DNA from 2 places in the Pseudarthrobacter arbutini genome. Region 1 is predicted to be linked to the other one. Evidence: predicted binding sites of a transcription regulator. Region 1 holds the regulator's gene; the other holds the start of a gene.

Region 1 (9,505 bases):
GGTGCTCCGCGATGCGCTGGAGAAACTCATGCTCAACGACGCCGCACTGGTGTACGAGCCCGAAACGTCGGCCGCGCTCGGCTTCGGCTTCCGCGTCGGCTTCCTCGGCCTGCTCCACCTGGAAATCACCAGGGAGCGGCTCGAACGCGAATACAATCTCGACCTGATCTCCACCGCCCCCAACGTTGAGTATGAAGTGACGCTGGAGGACAAGAAGGTGGTCCATGTGACCAACCCCAGCGAATACCCTTCCGGCAAGATCGCAGAGGTCCGCGAGCCGATGGTGGCTGCCACCATCCTGGCGCCGAATGAGTTCGTGGGCGCCATCATGGAGCTCTGCCAGAGCCGCCGCGGTGTTATAGGCGGCATGGACTACCTGTCCGAGGACAGGGTCGAAATCCGCTACCGGCTGCCACTCGCTGAGATCGTGTTCGATTTCTTTGACATCCTCAAATCCAAGACCCGGGGCTACGGCTCGCTGGACTGGAAAGCCGACGGCGAGCAGGTGGCCGACCTGGTCAAGGTGGACATCATGCTCCAGGGCGAACAGGTGGATGCCTTCTCCGCCATCACTCACCGTGAGAAGGCCTATGCCTACGGTGTAATGATGACCGGCAAACTGCGCGAGCTCATTCCCCGCCAGCAGTTCGAAGTGCCCATCCAGGCTGCCATCGGCTCCAGGATCATCGCCCGGGAAAGCATCCGCGCCATCCGCAAGGATGTTCTCGCCAAGTGCTACGGCGGCGACATTTCCCGGAAGCGCAAACTGCTGGAGAAGCAGAAGGAAGGCAAAAAGCGCATGAAGATGGTGGGCCGCGTTGAAGTCCCCCAGGAAGCCTTCATCGCTGCGCTGACCACCGACGAGTCCAAGGACAAGGCCAAGAAGTAGTGATGACTGTGGCCGGCAACACCGGACGCCCCCGCAATGCCTAGCATTCTTCCGCTCGGCGACCCCGCGCCGTCGGACGGTCTGCTGCCCGCCCAGGCAGTGGCCGGTTCGGCGGACCGGGCCTTCGGGCTGTACGTGCACATCCCGTTCTGCGCTGTTCGTTGCGGATACTGCGACTTCAACACGTACACGGCCACCGAGCTGGGCGGCGGAGCGTCACAGGACGCCTACGCCACCACGGCCGTGTCCGAAGTCGACTTTGCCGCCACAGTCCTGCGGAACTCGGGTCTCCCGGACCGGCCGCTGAGCACAGTCTTCTTCGGCGGCGGCACTCCCACGCTGCTCCCGGCGGAAGACCTCGCGCGGATCCTGACGGCCGCCGTCGGGCACTGGGGCCTGGAACCCGGCGCCGAAGTGACCACCGAAGCAAACCCTGACTCGGTCACCCCGGCATCCCTTCAGGTCCTGGCCGATGCCGGCTTCACCCGGGTTTCCTTTGGTATGCAGTCTGCCGTTCCCCATGTCCTGAAGGTCCTGGACCGCACGCACACGCCCAGCCGCGTGCCGCAGGTGGTGCAGTGGGCGCGCGATGCCGGACTGGCCGTGAGCCTGGACCTGATCTACGGGACACCGGGGGAGTCGCTGGAGGACTGGCGGTTCTCCCTGGAAACGGCCCTCTCCTACCAGCCTGACCACATCAGTGCCTACGCGCTGATCGTGGAAGACGGCACCAAGCTGGCAGCCCAGATCCGCCGTGGTGAAGTCCCGGGAATCGACGACGACGACCACGCCGATAAATACGAACTCGCCGACCAGCTGATCGGCGCTGCAGGCCTCAGCTGGTACGAGGTCAGCAACTGGTCCCGGACGCCGGACCAGGCATGCCGGCACAACCTCGCGTACTGGCGCGGGGACGACTGGTGGGGCATCGGGCCTGGTGCACATTCACACGTGGGCGGGGTGCGGTGGTGGAACGTCAAGCACCCCACGGCCTACGCCGGACGGCTCGCTCAGGGCCTGTCACCGGCGGCCGGCCGGGAAACGCTCGACGCCGAAACCCGCGACGTGGAGCGCGTGATGCTTGAGGCCCGGCTCGTGTCGGGACTGGCCACGTCAACGCTGGGCGACCACGGCCGTCACGCCGTGGCCGGGCTCATTGCCGACGGCCTGGTGGAGCCGCCGGATGCCTTCCGCGGCACGCTGGTATTGACCCTGAAGGGCCGCCTGCTGGCCGACGCCTTGGTCCGCAGGATCCTGCCGGACTAACGCATACAGCCAGCAACGTGGGCACACGCCCGCAGGGTTCCCTGGCCGAGCTTGCGAGGTTAGGGCGCGGGTGGGGACTACTTGATCCAGCGCAGATTGTACTGGTAACGGTGGGGCTGGCCCTTGTTGACATGGATACCTGCGGCCACGGAGAAGCAGGTCAGGGCAATCCAGATCAGGGTGGCGATGACGGCGAAGACATTTCCCACCACCGGAATGAACACCAGGAGATTGGCCACCAGCGCCGCAATGGTGGGCGGCAGGCTGAAGTTCAGCGCTTCCTTGGATTCCTGGGCGGTAAACGGCCCGCGCTCACGGAAAATCAGGTAGATCAGCAGTGACGGAACACAGCCGAGGATCCCGCCGAAGTGTGCCAGTGTGGCCCACTGGCGGTCTTCGCTGGCCGTCAGGGGCAGCGCATTAGCCGGAACGCCCTGGTACTCGGAACGGCCCTGGCCGCCGTGGTCGTCCCGGTGCTCGCGTGCGTTTTGTGCCACGGTTTTCTTCCTTCGAAAGTGCAATGGTGCTGGGTTGGAGAATGCCGGACTGAAGCAACTGCAGCCTCCGCAGTACCAAGAATACTGGTTCAGCCACCAAATGCTGCCGCCCGGAGCCGGATCCGGTGTCAGGGCACCGTCAGGAAGTCGATGACTTCCTCCACTCTCCCCAGCAGCGATGCTTCCAGGTCCGCGTAGCTGCGGACAGCGCCCAGCAGCTTTTGCCAGCCAAGCCCGATGTCTTCCTTGGTGGAGTGCGGCCAGCCGAACGCCGCCAGGATTCCGGTCTTCCAGTCCTGCCCGCGGGGCACCACCGGCCATTCTTCGATGCCCAGCACAGCGGGCCGGATGGCCTGCCACACGTCAATGTAAGGGTGCCCGACGATCAGGACATTCCCCACCGCGCCGGGGGAGGCCATCACGGCAGCCGCGATGCGCCACTCCTTCGAGTCCGGCACCAGGTGGTCCACCAGGACCCCCAGCCGCCGCCCCGGACCGGGACCAAATGCGGCCACCGCCCCCGCCAGGTCATCAATGCCATGCAAAGGCTCGACGACGATGCCCTCTACGCGGAGATCGTCACCCCAGACTTTTTCCACGAGTTCGGCGTCGTGTTTTCCCTCCACCCAGATCCTGCTGGCTTTGGCCACCTGGGCACGCTGGCCGGCCACGCGGACTGAGCCGGACGCCGTCCGGCCGGCGACGACGGGGGCGGCCTGCCTGGGAGCCGGGGGAAGGAGCCGGATGGGCTGCCCCTCCAGGAGGAACCCGAAGCCCAGCCGGAAGGACCGGGACTTGCCGCGCCGGTCTTCGAGGGCCACTACATGCATGCCACCGGACTTCTCCACCCGGGTCACCGCTCCCACCCAGCCTGACTGGGCGTCTTCGAGAACCATGCCACGTTCCACGGGGACCTCAGGGAGTTCGCTTCTCACGGGCGCGGTGATCTCCTGCGGACCCCAGTTCTGGTACTGCATGGATTGATTCCGCCTTGCCGCTAGATCCTGGCCCGGAATTTCGCCCGGAGCGGTACCAATGCTAACAACGGGGTGACTCATATTAGACTGTTAGCACTTAGGCATGTCGAGTGCTAACCCTGCAGTGACCACGGATGGAGGTGGAGTATGAGCGAGCCGCGCAAACTCGAAGTACTGCGCGCCATCGTGGAGGACTATGTGCACTCCCGCGAGCCAGTAGGTTCAAAAGCGCTCGTGGAACGCCACCACCTCGGCGTGTCCAGTGCCACCATCCGCAACGACATGGCGGCCTTGGAAGACGACGGCCTGATCACGGCCCCGCACACCAGCGCCGGACGGATCCCCACAGACAAAGGCTATCGGCTGTTTGTGGACCAGATTTCAGCGGTAAAGCCGCTTTCCCACGCGGAACGGCGTGCGATCCAGTCGCTGCTGGAGGGCGCAGACGATCTGGACGACGTCCTGGACAGGACCGTCAGGATGCTGTCGCAGCTGACCAACCAGGTCGCCGTAGTGCAGTATCCGCATCTGAGCCGCGCCACCATCCGCCACATCGAATTCGTCCTGCTCGCGCCCCGGCAGGTCCTGGTGGTCCTCATCGCCACCACCGGCAAGGTCGAACAGCGCGTGATCGACGTCGGCCAGGACCTCGGCGACGACGCCATCGCCGCGTTGCGGACACACTTCCTCGGATCACTCGCGGGCATCTCGCTGAGCCGGCTGACCCCCTCGCTGCCGGGAGTCGTTTCGTCGGTCAGCCCGGGCCAGCGCGCGGCGGCCCAGGCCTTGGCCCACGGGCTGGAAACGCTCGCCCACAGCAGCCGCGAGGAACGCATGGTCATGGCCGGAACGGCGAACCTCGCCCGCTCCAATGTGGATTTTCCGCTCAGTATCGGACCGGTCCTGGAAGCGCTCGAGGAGCAGGTTGTCCTGCTGCGCCTCCTGAGCGACATGGCGCAGGATCCGAGGGGCGTGGCAGTCAGCATCGGGCGTGAAAACCCGTACGACGGACTCGCGGAAGCCTCCGTGGTGGCCACGGGCTACGGACCAGACAGCACTGCCAAGATCGGTGTGCTCGGCCCCACCCGGATGGACTATCCCACCACCATGGCCGCCGTCAGGGCAGTAGCCCGTTACCTTTCAAGAATTCTGGGTCCGTAACAGCACCGCGGTCCAGGCACGAAGAGCAGTGCCGGCAGCCCGGCTGCCGGCAGTACAACAAGGAAGAGATACGAACTTTGAGCAGCCACTACGACGTCCTCGGAATCTCGCCGGAAGCCACCGGGGAAGAGATCAAGAAGGCCTACCGCAAGCTGGCCCGCACTCTTCACCCGGACGTAAACCCCGGGGACGATGCATCGGACCGCTTCAAGGCCGTGACCCATGCCTACGAGGTACTTTCGGACCCGCAGAAGCGCCGGATCTATGACACCACCGGCAACGAGAACGGCACCGACAACGGGTTCGGCGGCGGCGGATACTCCGGCCAGGGCTTCGCGTTCCAGGACATCTTCGACACGTTCTTCGGGGCAGGCGGCACCTCCGGCCCCGCTTCCCGGGTCCGCCGCGGCCAGGACGCGCTGATCAGTGTACGGATCGAACTCCGCGATGCTGTGTTCGGCGTCAACCGGAAACTCGAAGTGGACACAGCCGTCACCTGCCCCACCTGCAACGGGTCATGCTGCCGCGAAGGCAGCCACCCTGTGCGCTGCGATATCTGCGGCGGCAGCGGCCAGGTCCAGCGCGCGGTTCGCTCCATCCTGGGCCAGGTCATGACGGCGGCCCCGTGTGGCAGTTGCGAAGGCTTCGGGACGGTCATCAAGGACCCCTGCAACGAATGCAGCGGCCAAGGCCGCATCCGCAGCCGGCGGTCGCTCACCATCAAGGTGCCGGCCGGTGTTGCCACGGGCACCCGGATCCAGCTCTCCGGGCAGGGCGAAGCAGGCCCGGCCGGCGGACCGTCCGGGGACCTGTACGTGGAACTCCGGGTCAACAACGACGCCACGTACGCACGCGACGGTGACGACCTGCACGCAACGCTGCACATCCCGATGACTGCCGCCGCCCTGGGCACCGAGCTGTCACTGGAAACCTTTGACGGGCTGCAGGAAATCGACGTCAAGGCAGGGACGCAGTCAGGGGAGATCATCACGCTCCGTGGACTCGGCGTGACGCACCTGCGCGGATACGGCCGCGGGGACCTGATGGTCCATCTGCAGGTGGAGACGCCGGCCAAGCTGGATGCCGCGCAGGAGGATCTCCTGCGGCAGCTGGCGAAGCTGCGGGGCGAGCAGTTCACGGAAGGCAAACTGGCTGCCAGCGGCGGCGTCTTTGCCAAGCTGCGGGACCGGTTCGGTAACCTGTAGCGGTGAGCAATCCCGTTTTCTTCAGCGGTGCCGGGTCGCTGGACGATCTGGTGCCCGGTGCCTGTTTTGTCCTTCAAGGGCCGGAGGCACGCCACGCCGTGACTGTAAAACGGCTATCTCCCGGAGAGGCAGTGGACATTGCCGACGGCGCCGGAAGGCGGCTGACGGGAACTGTTGTCTCGGCGTCGCCCGCGGAGCTCACCGTGGAATGCTCCGCCCTCGTTGTGGAGGGCCGGCCCGACATCCGGCTCGTGCTGGTGCAGGCCCTGGCCAAGGGGGACCGTGATGAACTGGCCGTGGAAACGGCAACCGAACTCGGGATTGATGCCGTACTACCCTGGCAGTCCGAGCGATCAATTGTCCGCTGGAAGGGTGAGCGCGCGGCCAAGGCCCACGCAAAATGGCAGTCCGTGGTCACTGCCGCCGCCAAGCAGGCACGCCGCGCCTGGATCCCCGAGGTGCGCGCCGCCGTCGAAACGCCAGGCCTTGCGGCGGCCGTGGCGGCAGCGGATCTGGCCGTAATCCTGCACGAAGACGCGGTCCGGCCGCTCCGGACTGTCCTTGAATCATGGCAGGGCACCCAAGCTGACGCCGGACCCCTGGAAATTCTGCTCATCGTTGGTCCGGAGGGCGGAATCAGTCCCCGCGAAGTCACCCGGCTTTGCGACGCCGGCGCCGTTACGGCGCTCTTGGGACACCACGTCCTGAGGTCATCCACAGCCGGACCGGCAGCGGTTGTTCTGGCGAGTGATGTACTGGGACGCTGGACAGCACCGGTATCCTGATGCCGACTGCTACGCGGGCTGTTACCGGACGTTGAAGTTCCGCGTGTCCACATTCAGCTCCTGGCTGGTGCCGGCCGCATCCACTTGCGAAACGCGGAGCTCGTAATTCCCCGAGGACAGGCTAAGGGCAAGCGTAAAGACTCCGGACTGGGCGGCTTCGGCAGCTGCAGTGGTCTCCCCGGTCAGGTAGGGCGTCTTGTTCCCATTCGCTTCGGCCCGCAGGATCTGCCAGCGGAGCTTACCGCCCGGAACGGTGCTGCGGCCGGTGATCTTGACGCTTCCGCCAGCCAGGTCAGTCCCTTCCTGCGGATCGATGATCCACACGGGCGCCACCATTCCGGCAGCTCGGGACATGGGGTCGCCAAGCTGGACGTGGTCGAAGGCAACGTAATCGGTGTGGCTATCCACCAGGATCCTGACCTGGATCTGCTGGCCGGAATCGATCAGGCCGGAACTCGCGGCCGCTGCCGTAGCGGTAAAGACCAGCTGCTGAATGGCGCGGCCGGCCATGTCGGCGTCGACATTGCTGTTAAAGGCATCCTCCGAGACGTCGACGGTAATGACGTTCTTGCCGGAGATGGACGAGGCGAGTTTCTCGGGATCCTGCCAGGGCGTGAAGAAATCCGGGTCCAGCGGCTTCTCGGACATCATGGCCCGCAGGGCGCGGGTCACTGGATTCTCCTGCTCCGGCACGTCCCGGAACTCCCGGTATAGGAACACGTTGCTGTTGCTTCGGCCAATCCAGTAGACCGGTGCCTTATTCGAGGACTGTGTAGTTTCCAGGGGCGCGCTGGTGGAAGGTGACCCGGGGGAGCCGGTGGCGGCAGCGCTGGAGTTTGCCGTCAGGTTGGGCTCAGGGCTGGGGTCCGCGATACAACCGGTGAGAAGGAGGAATGCTGGCAGCAGGCCCAGGAGACGTTGCGGACGAAAACGTGGCGCGACGCGCCTGGCACTGAGGGGGGTCGCTGTTTCCGGCACTCGTGGCCTGTCCTTTCCGGCTGTGAAATGGCGAGGCCTGGGCCCCCGTGAGCCGGTCCCCGGACGGCTGTGATTTCCAGCATCGCATAGCCAGCTCCGCCAAAAGGACCGAATCCGGGCTGCCGGCCCAACTGCAACGGGAACGATATGAGCCCGATATGAAGTTGATACCTAATGACGCCAACTGTCCCGCAGTAAGCCGGTGACGGGCACCCTCTCCGGAGACCGCCTGACGCTGCCGGGAGGTGCCTCCTGGCGTAAGATGGAAGGACTCCGCTGGCTCCTGCATGCTCGGCAACAGCCCCCACGCAGCAGCCAGCGCACTTAATTTTCGAACTGGAGGGGACCACGGGCCTGCGGGCCAGCACCATGACTGAATCAGCGAACGGAAAGCGCCGGCTCAATACTGACCGCGCCGCCGGAGAATTCCCCCATTCACTTCCCGGTGTCCGGACGGAGGTGGTTCTCTTTGACAACTCCGATCAGATGGTCCAATCGCTCGGCAGCCATGACGAGGCCCTGCGTTACATCGAAGAGCAGTTCCCGTCCGTTAACTTCCACGTCCGCGGAAACGAACTGTCCATCAGCGGCCCTGCCAACGAAGTTCCCCGCATCATGCGGCTGCTGCATGAAGTGCGAGGCCTCGTGGCCCGTGGCACAGTCATCAGCCCCGCGGTGTTGCGCCAGCTCGTCGCGTTGCTCCGTAGCCAGTCATTGCAGAACCCCGTGGACGTCCTCACCCATGACATCCTCTCCAGCCGCGGGAAGACCATCCGGCCCAAGACGCTGAACCAGAAGAACTACGTGGACGCGATTGATGCGAACACGGTGATCTTCGGGATTGGCCCTGCAGGCACGGGTAAGACGTACCTCGCGATGGCCAAGGCCGTCCAGGCGCTGCAGCAGAAAGAAGTCAGCCGTATTATCCTGACTCGGCCCGCAGTCGAGGCCGGCGAGCGGCTCGGGTTCCTGCCGGGCACCCTGAGCGACAAGATCGATCCCTATCTGCGCCCGCTGTACGACGCGCTGCACGACATGATGGACCCCGAGTCCATCCCGCGCCTGATGGCCGCCGGGACCATCGAAGTGGCGCCGCTGGCTTACATGCGTGGGCGCACGCTCAACGACGCCTTCATCATCCTGGACGAAGCGCAGAACACCACACCTGAACAGATGAAGATGTTCCTCACGCGTTTGGGTTTCGGGTCCAAAATGGTGGTCACAGGAGACGTCACCCAGGTGGACCTGCCCTTCGGCACCCGCTCGGGGCTGCGGATCGTGGAGGAGATCCTGCAGGGGATCGAGGACGTAAACTTCACGCTCCTGGACGACACGGACGTGGTCCGCCACCGGCTTGTGGGCGACATCGTTCGTGCCTACAGTCTCTGGGATGATGTCCAGCGGAACAAAGTAAAACACTCGGTAAGCCGGGAAAAGCGGGGGGAAAGCGCGTGAGCATTGAAGTAAACAACGAATCCGGCATCCAGGTTGATGAATCGGAGCTCGTGGCGCTGTCCCGGTACGTTTTTGAGCAGCTGTACATCCACCCGCAGGCTGAACTCTCCATTCTCCTGGTGGATGAACCCGCCATGGAAAAGCTCCACATCGAGCTTATGGACGAGCCGGGATCCACCGACGTGCTCTCGGTCCCCATGGACGAGCTGACCCCCGGCACGCCGGACCGGCCCACTCCCCAAGGGATGCTGGGTGACATCGCCGTCTGCCCCCAGGTGGCGCAGGTGCAGGC
Region 2 (12,827 bases), on a different contig from region 1:
TGGCTCTATCCGATCACTCTCGGGCAGGGCAAGCGCCTCTTCGACGCCGGGACCATTCCCGCGTCCTTCCGCCTCGCCGAGCCGGCGCGCAGCTTCCCGAAGGGGGCGGTGTCGCTGGTCTACGAGCGTGCGGGCGACGTTGAAACACAGGACATGCCGGGCGCATAGTGCGGGAAAGCTCACCGCGATTGATTTGTGGCACAAAAAACCGGCCCAGCGGAAGCTGGACCGGTTCTTTGTTTGGAGACTTTGTGCGGAGGCTCTAAGCCCTCACCGTCAGGGGACGGTGGGGATTAGTGGCTGTGGCCTGCGTGCTCGTCTTCGTTTGCGGGCTTCTCCACTACGAGGGTCTCGGTGGTGAGAACCAGCGCAGCGATGGATGCCGCGTTGCGCAGGGCTGCACGGGTGACCTTGACCGGGTCGATGACACCGGCGGCGATCAGGTCCTCGTACTCGCCCGTCTTGGCGTTGAAGCCGTTGTTGGTTTCGAGCTCGGCAACCTTGGCGGTGACAACGTAGCCGTCGAAACCGGCGTTCTGGGCGATCCAGCGAAGCGGCTGGACCAGCGCGCGGCGGACGATGCCCACAGCAGCGGCGGCGTCGCCTTCGAGTGCCTTGACTGCAGGGTCCTCGTCGAGGGCCTTCAGTGCGTGGATCAGTGCGGAACCGCCACCGGCCACGATGCCCTCTTCGAGGGCGGCGCGGGTGGAGGACACCGCATCTTCGATGCGGTGCTTCTTTTCCTTCAGCTCAACTTCGGTGGCTGCGCCGACCTTGATGACACCGATGCCGCCGGCCAGCTTGGCCAGGCGCTCCTGGAGCTTTTCGCGGTCCCAGTCGGAGTCGGTGCGGGTCAGCTCGGCGCGCAGCTGGGAAACCCGGGCTGCGACGTCTTCTGCGGAACCGGCGCCGTCAACGATGGTGGTGTTGTCCTTGGTGACCGTGATGCGGCGGGCGGTACCCAGCACCTCAAGGCCAACCGAATCCAGGCTGAGGCCCAGTTCCGCGGAGATGACCTGCGCACCGGTGAGGGTGGCGATGTCCTGCAGCATGGCCTTGCGGCGGTCGCCGAAGCCCGGAGCCTTGACGGCAACAACGTTGAGCGTGCCGCGGATGCGGTTGACGATCAGCGTGGACAGGGCCTCGCCCTCAACGTCTTCGGCAATGATGAAGAGCGGCTTGGAGCTCTGCAGCGCCTTCTCCAGCAGCGGCAGGAAGTCCTGCACGGAGGAGATCTTGCCCTGGTTGATCAGGATAAGGGCGTCTTCGAGGACGGCTTCCTGGCGTTCGGAGTCGGTCACGAAGTACGGGGACAGGTAGCCCTTGTCGAACTGCATGCCTTCGGTGAGGACCAGCTCGGTCTGCGTGGTGGAGGACTCCTCGATGGTGATCACACCATCCTTGCCGACCTTGCCGAATGCCTCGGCGAGGAGCTCGCCGATTTCGTCGCTCTGGGCCGAGATTGCTGCCACGCTGGCAACCTGCGTGCCTTCAACCGGGCGTGCGTTCTCGAGCAGGCGGGCTGCAATGGCTTCTACGGAAACCTCGATGCCACGCTTGATCTGGCCCGGAGCGGCGCCCGCCGCAACGTTGCGCAGGCCTTCCTTAACCAGGGCCTGGGCGAGCACGGTGGCCGTGGTGGTGCCGTCGCCGGCAACATCGTTGGTCTTCGTGGCTACTTCCTTGGCCAGCTGCGCGCCAAGGTTTTCGTACGGGTCATCAAGCTCAATTTCGCGGGCGATGGTGACGCCGTCATTGGTGATGGTGGGTGCCCCCCACTTTTTGTCGAGGACAACGTTGCGGCCGCGGGGGCCGAGCGTCACCTTGACAGTGTTGGCGAGCTTATCGATGCCGGCTTCAAGCGACCGGCGTGCAGCGTCGTTAAACGCAAGCTGCTTTGCCATGGTTTTGTCCTTTCAAAGACAGAACCCCGCACTGTTGTTCGGTCAGGGACGGAACAGCAGTACGGGGATCCAAAGAGTTACTTTACGACGATCGCCAGAACGTCGCGGGCGGAGAGCACGAGGTACTCGGTGCCACCGGTCTTGACTTCAGTTCCGCCGTACTTGGAGTAGATAACAACGTCGCCAACGGCAACATCGATCGGAACGCGGTTGCCGTTGTCGTCAAAGCGGCCGGGGCCTACTGCAACAACTTCGCCTTCCTGCGGCTTCTCCTGTGCGGAGTCCGGGATAACCAGGCCGGAAGCCGTGGTCTGCTCGGCTTCGAGCGGGCGGACAACAATACGATCCTCAAGAGGCTTAATAGAGACCGACACTCGGACCTCTCCTTCTACGTCAGCAAATTCATGGACAGTTGAGCTGCTTCGCCGTGGCTGGCAAACCGTCGTCGCGGTGCCGGCAGCAGCCTGGCTGGCAGCTCTTCATGTGTTAGCACCCTCCTAGGGAGAGTGCTAATGATGACTCTATGTATTGGTTAGCACTCGGTCAAGGCGAGTGCCAGAATTATGTCGCCGGCGAACAGCTGTTACCGGCCGGTGAGGTCCTCGAGATCGACGTCCTCGTCGCCGTCGTCCCCTTCCTCAAGGGTGCCCCGCCGCAGGTACAGCACCACGGCGCCGCCCACGGCAGCCAGCAGCGAGACCACCAGCAAGATGATGCCGCCTATGCGCGCCCCGGCGTAGAGGCCGCGGATCTCCCCTGCCTCGTCCGTGACGTCCTGGATGTTCTTGCCGCCCACGGAGTAGACAGTGGCGTTGAACGTGTCCAGGAAGAAGATGATCACGAGCAGCGCGACGCAGACCACGGCCACTGCGGATCCTGCAATCAGCGCGGGGCGGGCGAACTTCACCAGGTCCGGGTTGCTGGCTTGGGGTAGTCCGGACGGCTGGGTGCCTGCGCTGTCTTCCATGCCTTCAACCCTAGCCGGATCTGGCCGCCGGGCTACCTCCACTAGGCTTGAACCCATGGCTCAAGCACCGCAGGACCAGATCGCCCCACTGCTCACGAGCGAAGGCTGGGAGCTCCTGGCGTCCCTGGGCCCGTACCGCGAGGACAAGTCCTTCGAGCTCAACGCGGCCCTCCGCAAGGCCGGGCACTCCCCCGCACTGGTCTCCGCCGTCCTCACCCAGTCCCGGCTCCGCACCAAGGCCGAGCTGAAGTTCGGCGAGTTCGCCCGGAGCATGCTCTTCACGCAGGCCGGGCTGGAACAGGCCACGCGCCTCACTGTTGCTGCTCGGCATGCCGAGCGCTTTGCGCAGGCCGGCGTCCGCCACGTGGCCGACCTCGGCTGCGGCCTTGCCGCGGACTCCCTGGCACTGGCATCGATGGACATCACGGTCACGGCCGTGGAAATGGACGAAACCACGGCCGCCTGCGCCACGGTCAACCTCATCCCCTTCCCCAACGCCACCGTGGTGCACTCGGACGCCACCACCGTCCCGTTGGACGGAGTCGACGGCGTCTGGCTGGATCCCGCACGCCGGGTCACCTCCACGTCGGGTACAAAACGGATCTGGGATCCTGAGGCGTTTTCGCCGCCGCTGTCCTTTGTGGAATCGCTCGCGGCCACCGGGCGCGCCGTTGGCGTCAAAATGGGCCCCGGCATGCCGCACGAGTCAGTTCCCGCCGGCTGCGAGGCGCAGTGGGTATCGGTGGGCGGCGACGTCACCGAGGTGGCCCTGTGGTTCAACTCCGTGCGCCGGCCCGGAATCCGCCGGGCGGCGCTGCTGCTCGGCCCGCAGGGTGCCGCCGAGCTGACCAGCGCTGAAGACTTCGACGGCGGTCCCGCCGCGCCGGTGGGTCCGGCAGAGGGCTACCTGTATGAGCCCGATGGCGCGGTGATCCGCGCCGGACTGGTGGCCGACGTCGCGCTTCAACTGCGCGGGCACCTGCTGGACGAGCACATCGCCTACATCTGCGCTCCGGAGCTGGTGGACACGCCGTTCGCCCGCGCCTACAAGGTCCTGGAAGTGATGCCGTACAACGTCAAGGCGCTCAAGGCCTGGGTGAAGGAGAACGGCATCACGGTGCTGGACATCAAAAAGCGCGGCACCTCAGTAACTCCGGAGGAACTGCGCAAGCAGCTGTTCGCCGGAAGCAAGGTGGCCGGGAAGAAGGCCGGACAAAAAACAGCCACCCTGGTCCTAACCCGCATTGGGGAGGACCGGGTGGCCATCTCGGTGGAACCTGTCTAAGGCAGCGAACGGTCCTGAGGCCCGGCCTTACTGGGCGCGCATAAAGTCCTCGGCGGCCCGGACCTGCTCGTCGGTGGGCCGGACACCGGTGTAGAGCACAAACTGCTCGAGCGCCTGGATGGTGGCCACTTCGGCTCCCGTGATCACCTGTTTCCCGGCGGCGCGGGCCGCCTTGATCAGCGGCGTTTCCGCAGGCAGCGCCACGACGTCGAAGACCACCTTGGCTGCCGCGATCGCAGCTTCCGGGAAGGACAGCGAGTCCACTTCCGGGCCGCCTGCCATACCGATAGGCGTGACGTTGATGATCAGGTCCGCCGTCCCGACGTCGAGCGTTGCCCGCCACTGGAACCCGTACTGCTCAGCGAGCACCCGGCCGGTGTCTTCGTTCCGGGCGATGACGGTGACATCCGTGAAGCCGGCGTCCCGCAGGGCCGCGACGGTGGCCTTGGCCATGCCGCCGGCACCTTGGACCAGCACCGAGTAGTCCGTGGGCACGGCGTTGCTTGCAAGGAGCTGCTCGATGGCGGTGTAGTCGGTGTTGTAGGCCAACAGACGCCCGTCAGTGTTCACGATGGTGTTGACCGAATCGATGGCTTTAGCGGAAGGATCCAGCTCATCGACGAGGGCCATCACGTCCTCCTTGTACGGCATGGACACCGCACAGCCGCGGATTCCCAGGCCCCTGACACCGGCGATCGCCTGGGCCAGGTCGGTGGGGGCGAAGGCCTTGTAGATCCAGTTCAGGTCCAGCTGGTCGTAGAGGTGGTTGTGGAACCGCGTCCCGTTGTTGCTGGGCCGGGCCGACAGCGAAATACACAGGGTCATGTCTTTATTCAGAATGGGCACCTGTCCATTAAACCGCCGCTGACCGATTCGGCGATGTGTTGCGGGCCAAGTTACGGGCAGCCCGTCCCGGCTGGATAGCTTCCGACGGCGGCGGGCAGCTTTCCCGGGGCAGTTGCCTTGCCTGCCAGCACGGCAACGAGGGCGTCAAAAGCGCCAGGCGTGCGGCCGTACAGCGCAATCTTCACCGGGGCAGTGGAATCCTGCAGCGGCCACGGCGCATCCAGTGCCACGGCGATATCGCCCCCAACCGGCCGACTGGCGTAACCGATGAGGCTGACCAGGGGGCCCGCCCCGGTGCCGAGCCCGGCCTTCGCTGCGGCAGCCTCAAACCGCGCCCGGTCCTGCGCTGATCCGCCGGCAATCCGGATGCTTCCCTCGACGATTGGCGCGCCGCAGTGTCCGGACAGCACCGTGACGGCGGCCGCGGAGACCCGCGCCGAGATGTCGGCGCCGCTGCCGGGGGCTGCGCTGGCGGGGGTCGACCCGGCAGGCGGCGACGTGACGCGGCCGCGCCAGGTCATCATGGTGGCCACGCGAACAGCTGCTTCGTCCAGGCGGGCCGCCGGCAGTGTTCCGGCCGCGACAGCGCTAACGATGGCTGCGTGGGCCTGCCCCACGTCCGTGGGCATCAGGAGCAGGTCCGCGCCCGCGGCGAGCGCCGCCGTTGCTGCGGAGCCACCCGGGTATTGCTGCTGGACTGCGCCCATGTTGAGGGCATCGGTCACGGCCACACCCTTGAAGCCCATGCCGCGCAGCGCAGCATAGGTGGGGCCGGACAACGACGCCGGGACGCCGGGTTCCAAGGCCGGTACGGCGATGTGCCCGGTCATGACCATGGGCATACCGGCGGCGATGGCCGCCCGGAACGGCTTCCAGTCCCGGGCTTCGAGTTCCGCGATGCCCGCGGGCTGCACCGGGAGGTCCTGGTGCGAGTCAACGGTGACGGAGCCGTGGCCGGGGAAATGCTTGACGGCGGGCAGGACTCCGGCCTCCTGCATGCCCTGGGAAAACGCCACCGCCAGCGCTCCCGCTGCGTCCGGGTTGCCGGACATTGACCGGGCACCGATGGTGGGATCTGCTGGGCCGATGGTCACGTCCGCATCGGGGGCGAAGTCCACGGTGAAGCCCAGTGACGCGATCTCCGCGGCCAGGGCGCGGCCGGCGTCCTTGGCGAGTGGCGCATTGCCGGCAGCCCCGTAGCTCAGGGCCGTTGGCCATTCGGTCAGGGGCGCACCCAGCCGCGCCACAATCCCGCCCTCCTGGTCCAGGCCGATGAGCCCGGGCCAGGGCCTGCCGTCGGCCTTGGCGGCCTGGGCCAGCCGGGCGTTGACAGCAGTCATGGCAGCCGGATCCGCCTGACCGCGCGCGTCGAGCGGGATGTTGTCGCCCATAATGATGGACCCGGCAAGATGGAGGCGCTCAATTGTGTCGGCCTGGGCTTCGGCGTCCGTGCCGGCGTACACGGGCATCAGCACCTGGCCGGCCTTCTCCTCGACCGACATCGCCGCCACGGCGGCCGCGGCGACATCCTGGTCCCGCTGCTCGGGGCCCCAGCCCAGCGGCAGCAGCCCGGGGTCAGGTGAGGGAGAAGCGGACGGAGGTGCCGTCGTCGGCCGCTCTGATTCCGGGGTTGAGGCCGGCGCAGGGCCGGAGGTCGCCGGGGCGGTGGCGGGAACCGCCGTGCAGGCAGTCAGGGCGGCCACGGCAGCGGCCGCAATAAGGAGGGTGGTTTTGTGAATACTGTCACGGGTCCAAAGGAACAAGGCCATCAAGACGATGCTACCCCTGCATTAGACTTGAATGCGGCGCGTGCCCAGGGATATCTGAACAGTTAGGGGAACGCATGAAGATTGATTTCGCTTCATCGAAGCAATCAACTCTTGGTGTGGAATGGGAGCTGGCCCTGGTGGACGGCCAGACCGGCGAACTGGCATCGGTAGCCAACGAAGTGCTCAGTGGCGTGGTTGCCAAGCACCCCGAACTCAACGAAGACGACGAACACCCGCACATCAAGCAGGAACTCCTGCTCAACACCGTGGAGCTGGTCACCGGCATCTGCGAGACTGCCGCCGAAGCCAAGGAAGACCTCAGCCGGTCCCTGGCTGCGGTGCGCGAAATCACCGATCCCATGGGCGTGGAGGTTTTCTGCGCCGGCAGCCACCCGTTCAGCCCGCCGCAGCTGCAGCCCGTGACGGACAAGGCCCGGTATGCCAAGCTGATCGACCGCACCCAGTGGTGGGGCCGGCAGATGGTCATCTACGGCGTGCACGTCCACGTGGGCCTGGACCGGCGCGAAAAGGCACTCCCCGTGCTGGACGGCCTGGTCAATTACTTCCCGCACTTCCAGGCGCTCTCGGCGTCGAGCCCGTTCTGGGGCGGCGAGGACACCGGCTACGCATCGCACCGCGCCCTGATGTTCCAGCAGCTGCCGACGGCGGGCCTGCCCTTCCAGTTCCCGTCCTGGAACGAATACGAGTCCTACGTCCAGGACATGTTCACCACCGGCGTGATCGACACACTGTCCGAGATCCGCTGGGACATCCGGCCCGTTCCCAACCTCGGCACCATCGAAATGCGCATCTGCGACGGCCTGGCCACGCTGGAGGAGGTGGGAGCGATTGCCGCGCTCACCCAGTGCCTGGTGGATGAATTCTCCACCACCCTGGACAACGGCGGCACCATCCCCACCATGCCGCCGTGGCACATCCAGGAGAACAAGTGGCGTGCCGCCCGTTACGGCATGGAGGCCATCATCATCCTCGACGCCGCCGGCAACGAACAGCTGGTCACCGACCACCTCCTGGAGACCCTGAACCGGCTTGAGCCGGTGGCCGCGAAGCTCGGCTGCCCCGACGAATTGGCCGACGTCGAGAAGATCATCCGCCGCGGCGCCGGGTACCAGCGGCAGCGCCGCGTCGCTGCAGAGCACGGCGGCGACCTGCAGGCCGTGGTGCTGGACCTGGTCAAGCAGATGCGGAACGGCCCGACGGGCTAAATCCCACCCGTTGCTCTATCAGTTGTGGTCCCTAACCCGGCGGTTTGGGGACCAGAACTGATAGAGCAAGTTGGGTTTTCGGCAGTCGGGTCAGGCGGGGAGGGAAACCGCGGTGACGGGCATCGAGGAGTCCGGGGCGAAGCGGATGCCGCTGGGCCCGATCCCGGCCATCACCAGCTGTGCACCGAGTGCCGCCACCATGGCGCCGTTGTCCGTGCACAGGTCAAGCGGTGGCACGTGGAGTCTGATTCCGGCGGACGCACAACGCTGGCCGGTGAGTTCGCGCAGCCTGGAGTTGGCCGCCACGCCCCCGCCTAAAAGAACGTCTTTTATGCCGTGCTCCCGGCAGGCCAGGACGGCCTTGGACGTGATCACATCCACCACTGCTTCCTGGAAGGCTGCGGCGATGTCGGCCACCGGCACGTCTTCGCCGCGGGCCTCGAACTGCTCGACACACCGCGCCACCGCCGTCTTCAGGCCGCTGAAGGACCAGTCGTAGCGGTGTTTTCCAGGCTCCTCGGCAGTGCCCATGTACTTGGGCTGGCTGAGGCCGCGCGGGAAACGGATGGCTTTGGCGTTGCCGGTGCGGGCCAGCCTGTCGATGGCCGGGCCGCCCGGGTAGCCAAGGCCCAGGATGCGGGCCACTTTGTCGTAGGCCTCGCCGGCGGCGTCGTCGATGGTGGAGCCGAGGAGCTGGACGTCGCTGGTGATGCTGTTGATCTTCAGGATTTCGGTATGCCCACCGGAGACCAGCAGGGCGCCCAGGTTCTCCGGGAGACGGCCACCGTGGCCGAGCCCTGCGGCCAGACTGGCGGGACGGCCGGCCCCGCGGCCGGCGGCAGCACCGCCGTCGGGGTTTCCGTCCAGCAGTCCGACGCCGACATGTGCCACCAGGTGGTTGATGGCATACAGCGGCTTGCCGGTGGCCACGGCCAGGGCCTTAGCCGCGCAGACCCCCACCATCAGGGCGCCCGCAAGCCCGGGCCCGGAGGTGACGGCAAGGGCGTCCACGTCGTCCAGCGACACGTCGGCGTCGGCCAGGGCTTGGCGCAGGGTGGGCACAAAGGCGTCAAGGTGTGCGCGAGAGGCGATTTCGGGGATCACGCCGCCGAAGCGGACGTGCTCGTCCATCGAGGAGGACACCGTGTTGGTGAGCAGCGTGGTGCCGCGGACGATGCCGACGCCGGTTTCGTCGCAGGAGGATTCGATGCCCAGCACCAGGGGCTGCGAGCGGTTCATGGCTGGCCTGCTTCTGCTGTGTGATCCTGGGCTGGTGTGTGACCTGGTGCGGCGTCGGCTGGTGCGCCTTCGGGGGCCAGCTGCAACCGCATGATGAGGGCGTCAACGCCGTCGCGGTAGTACCCGCGGCGGACGTGGATCTGTTCGAAGCCGAAACGTACATACAACTGCTGGGCCCGCGGGTTGTCGGCCCGGACCTCCAGGAGGACGTCCGCCGCCCCGCGGAGACCGGCTTCCGTGATCAGCCTGGTCAGGAGCGTAGAGCCGATGCCCCGGCCTTCGAATTCAGGCACGACGGCGATGGTCTGGACGTCCGCGATGGGCTCGATGCACATCAGCCCGGCGTAGCCCACGATGCTCCCACCGCTTTCCGCCACCAGGTAACGGCGCGTTTCCGGCTGGGACAGTTCGGACAGGAACATGTGCAGCGGCCACGCGTCCGCAGGGAACAGCCGCTGTTCGAGGGCGTCCACAGCGGGCACGTCCTCCAGGGTCATGTCCCGGAACACCACTCCGTCAGCGCTGGTCGGCATGCTCATAGGGCCCGCTTCCGTGGGCCGGGGACCTGGGCATCCGATTCCCGGAGGTACAGGGGTGTGGAGTCGAGCAGCTGCCCGCCGGCTGCCAGCCGGGCCAAGGCGAACTGTCCGAGGTAGAGGGCGTCCGGTTGTTCGTTGCTGAAGCCCGGGTCTGCGCGCAGCACGTCACTGTAGAGTCCGGCGCCGGCGCCGTAGGCCGGGAGGTCCGGAAGGTCGGCCGCGAAGCTGACGTGCGGGCCGTCCTCGAGCTGCGGCAACTGGCCGTCGGCGAGGCTGTACCGCGCCCAGTAGACCTCTTTGCGCCGGGCATCCGTGACCACCAGGAATTCGGCCGCGGCATCGGTGGACTCAGCCACTTCCAGTGCCACGGCGTCCAGGCTCATCAGCCCGTACAGCGGTTTGTCCCAGACGAAGGCGAGCGTCCGGGCGGTTGCGATCCCCGAGCGCAGGCCGGTGAACGGGCCGGGGCCCACGCCTGTCACGATCGCGTCAATGTCCTGGCCGGTGACGCCCGCAGAGGCCAGCAGGTCCTCGATGCCGGGTGCAAGCACTTCGGCGTGGCTGCGCGTGTCCTCGGTGGAGAAGCTGGCCACCACGCCTTCGAGTGCGTCGTCCGAGACGAGTGCCGCACTGGCCACGGCGGAGGTGTCGATGGCAAGAATGAGCATCACGGTGTCCCTTCGAAGGCGCCGCCGAGGACAGGCTTGGTGCTCCAGCGGGGACCAAACCCGCGCAGCACGATGGTGCGGGGCTCGTCGAAGTCCTCTGTGTCAAAGTCGAGGATTTCGGTGTGGCCGGGCATTGGTTCCGCGGCGCCTATGGCGTCCAGTCCGATCGCCCGGTGCAGGTCCACTTCCAGCCGGCTCTCGCTCAGGTGCTCCACCCGGCCGCGCCCCCATTCCACCACGGTCACGGACGAGTCCAGCGTGTTTTCCAGGTCAATATCGTCAATTTCCGACGCCGATCCCAGCCGGTACGCGTCCACGTGCACCAGATCAGGGCCACCGGGCCGCGGGCCGTCGGGCAGGTTGGGATGGATGCGGACCAGGACAAACGTGGGCGAAATAATTCCTGCGCGCACGCCCAGGCCTTCGCCGAGCCCCTGCGTGAAGGTGGTTTTCCCGGCGCCCAGCTCGCCGGTCAGCACCAACAGATCCCCGGCCTGCAGCTCGGCCCCTAAAGCGGCACCGAGCGCGTGCGTCTCATCCGCCGTCGTGACTCTCAGCGTCTGTTCCCAGGTGGGCATCTCTGCCGTGAGCACGCTCACGGCGTTGCCTGCTCGACGGCGGGACTGTCGTTGATGTACCGGCGCGGCACCCGCGGGCTGATCCGGGTCACGATCTCGTAGTTGTTGGTGCCGGCGGCGATCGCCCAGTCATCCGCCGTGGGCCCGCCGTCGTCCCCGTTGCCGAACAGCACCGCCTCGGCGCCGAAGAGCTCCGCGCCGGCGGGGCCGATGTTGCCGAGGTCGATGACCATCTGGTCCATGGCGATCCGGCCCACCACGGGATAGGTCCGGCCAGCCACCCGGACGGGACCGCCGGTGGCAATGCGGGGCACACCGTCGGCGTAGCCCAGCGGGATCAGCGCCAGGGTGCTGGGGCCGCTGGTGCGGTAGCGCAGGCCGTAGGAGACGCCTTGCCCGTCGGGGACCTGCTTGCATTGGGACACCAGGGTGCGCAGCGTCATCGCGGGCCGGAGGCCCAGTTCGGCGGACGTCTGGCCTTCGAAGGGCGAGAGACCGTAGATGCCCAGACCCACGCGGACCAGGTCAAAGTGTGTATCGGGGCGGGACAGCGTGGCGGGGGTGTTTGCCAGGTGACGGACTTCAGCGTCCACGCCGGCGTCCTCGGCCACAGCCAGCACCTCGCGGAAGGCCGCCAATTGTTCATCGGTTTCCGGCCGTTCGGGTTCATCTGCCACGGACAGGTGGGAGAAGATGCCCACCACACGCAGGAGGCCCTGGTCCTGGTACTCCATGGCTTCGCCCAGCAGCTGGTCCCAGGCATCGAGCGCTACGCCGTTCCGGCCCAGGCCCGTGTCCACTTTCAGGTGGATCCGCGCGGGACGTTCCTGGTCACGCGCGGCGGCCACAATCCGGTCCAGTTCCCAGCCGGAGCAGCCGATGTCGACGCCGGCAGCCACCGCTGCGGCGAAGTTGCTTTCCGCCGTGTGCAGCCAGGCCAGCAGGGGGGCGTCGATGCCCGCGGCCCGCAGCGCCAGCGCCTCGGAGATATGTGCGACGCCCAGCCAGGATGCGCCGGCTTCGAGGGCGGCCCGGGCCACCGGAACCGCGCCATGTCCGTAGGCGTCGGCCTTCACCACGGCCATGACCTTGGCGGGTGAGGCCGCGGCTGCCAGCCGCCGCACGTTGTGGCGGATGGCGTCCAGGTCGATGACGGCGGACCGCTCGTACAGAGGATCAGGTCCTGAGGCCGCGCTGATGTCACCGGTTGTTACGGGATAAGTCACCCTAGTGATTCTAGTGCGGGGGCTCGGGGCGGGATAATCGCGCCGCGTTCCGGGCGCACTGTCCGGGCGCCCCCCCGCGCTGCGCTCAGGCGTCGGACAGGTGCGCGATGGTGGCGGTGGCCCGGCGCTGCGCTGCCAGCGGGACGTCGCTGACAATGTCTTCCAGGAAACCGAAGCGGCGAAGCCACTGGCTGCTCTGGCGTTCCGGCCGGGAGTTGGCCCGCTTCCACCAGTCGGCGATGTCTCCCCAGCCAGGCGCCGCCAGCGATCCACCCACCTCCTGCACGGCCAGGGAGGCGCAGAGGTTGGCAAAGCGGAGCCGGTTGCCCAGCGGCCAGCCGGCCAGGCTGCCCACGATGAAGGCCGCGTCAAAGCAATCGCCGGCCCCGGTGGGATCGTAGGCGGCCACCGGCAACGACGGCACCCACTCTTCCTCCCCGGTTTCCGAGTCCACGGCCATCGCACCTTGCGCACCGAGCGTCACCACGGCCACGGGCACGCGGTCCGCCAGCGCGTACAGCGCGGACCACGGATTGTCCTTCCCCGTGAACGCCATGGCCTCACGCTGGTTGGGCAGGAA

What was found. Region 1 encodes HrcA, which represses chaperone genes, less so after heat shock. Its sites were predicted from a motif close to TTNGCACTCGNNNNNNNCGAGTGCNAA; they were not measured.
Region 2: the regulator HrcA is predicted to act here: its motif matches at 2,437-2,463, upstream of groES (co-chaperone GroES).

Annotation. Positions count from the first base shown of each region.
Region 1 covers NZ_JBTNDQ010000002.1:3,580-13,084, forward strand. The annotation lists gene lepA (translation elongation factor 4) at 1-889, shown strand, start outside; gene hemW (radical SAM family heme chaperone HemW) at 926-2,155, shown strand; gene ACX80V_RS02085 (DUF4870 domain-containing protein) at 2,233-2,652, opposite strand; gene ACX80V_RS02090 (DUF3097 domain-containing protein) at 2,781-3,629, opposite strand; gene hrcA (heat-inducible transcriptional repressor HrcA) at 3,777-4,790, shown strand; gene dnaJ (molecular chaperone DnaJ) at 4,868-5,995, shown strand; gene ACX80V_RS02105 (16S rRNA (uracil(1498)-N(3))-methyltransferase) at 5,998-6,780, shown strand; gene ACX80V_RS02110 (GerMN domain-containing protein) at 6,802-7,758, opposite strand; gene ACX80V_RS02115 (PhoH family protein) at 8,128-9,213, shown strand; gene ybeY (rRNA maturation RNase YbeY) at 9,210-9,505, shown strand, end outside.
Region 2 covers NZ_JBTNDQ010000007.1:585-13,411, forward strand. The annotation lists gene ACX80V_RS09305 (dihydrofolate reductase family protein) at 1-168, shown strand, start outside; gene groL (chaperonin GroEL) at 294-1,904, opposite strand; gene groES (co-chaperone GroES) at 1,982-2,278, opposite strand; gene ACX80V_RS09320 (hypothetical protein) at 2,488-2,871, opposite strand; gene ACX80V_RS09325 (class I SAM-dependent methyltransferase) at 2,927-4,156, shown strand; gene ACX80V_RS09330 (shikimate 5-dehydrogenase) at 4,184-5,002, opposite strand; gene ACX80V_RS09335 (glycoside hydrolase family 3 protein) at 5,053-6,504, opposite strand; gene ACX80V_RS09340 (glutamate--cysteine ligase) at 6,846-7,997, shown strand; gene tsaD (tRNA (adenosine(37)-N6)-threonylcarbamoyltransferase complex transferase subunit TsaD) at 8,088-9,236, opposite strand; gene rimI (ribosomal protein S18-alanine N-acetyltransferase) at 9,233-9,775, opposite strand; gene tsaB (tRNA (adenosine(37)-N6)-threonylcarbamoyltransferase complex dimerization subunit type 1 TsaB) at 9,772-10,443, opposite strand; gene tsaE (tRNA (adenosine(37)-N6)-threonylcarbamoyltransferase complex ATPase subunit type 1 TsaE) at 10,443-11,021, opposite strand; gene alr (alanine racemase) at 11,039-12,247, opposite strand; gene ACX80V_RS09370 (carbohydrate kinase family protein) at 12,333-12,827, opposite strand, start outside.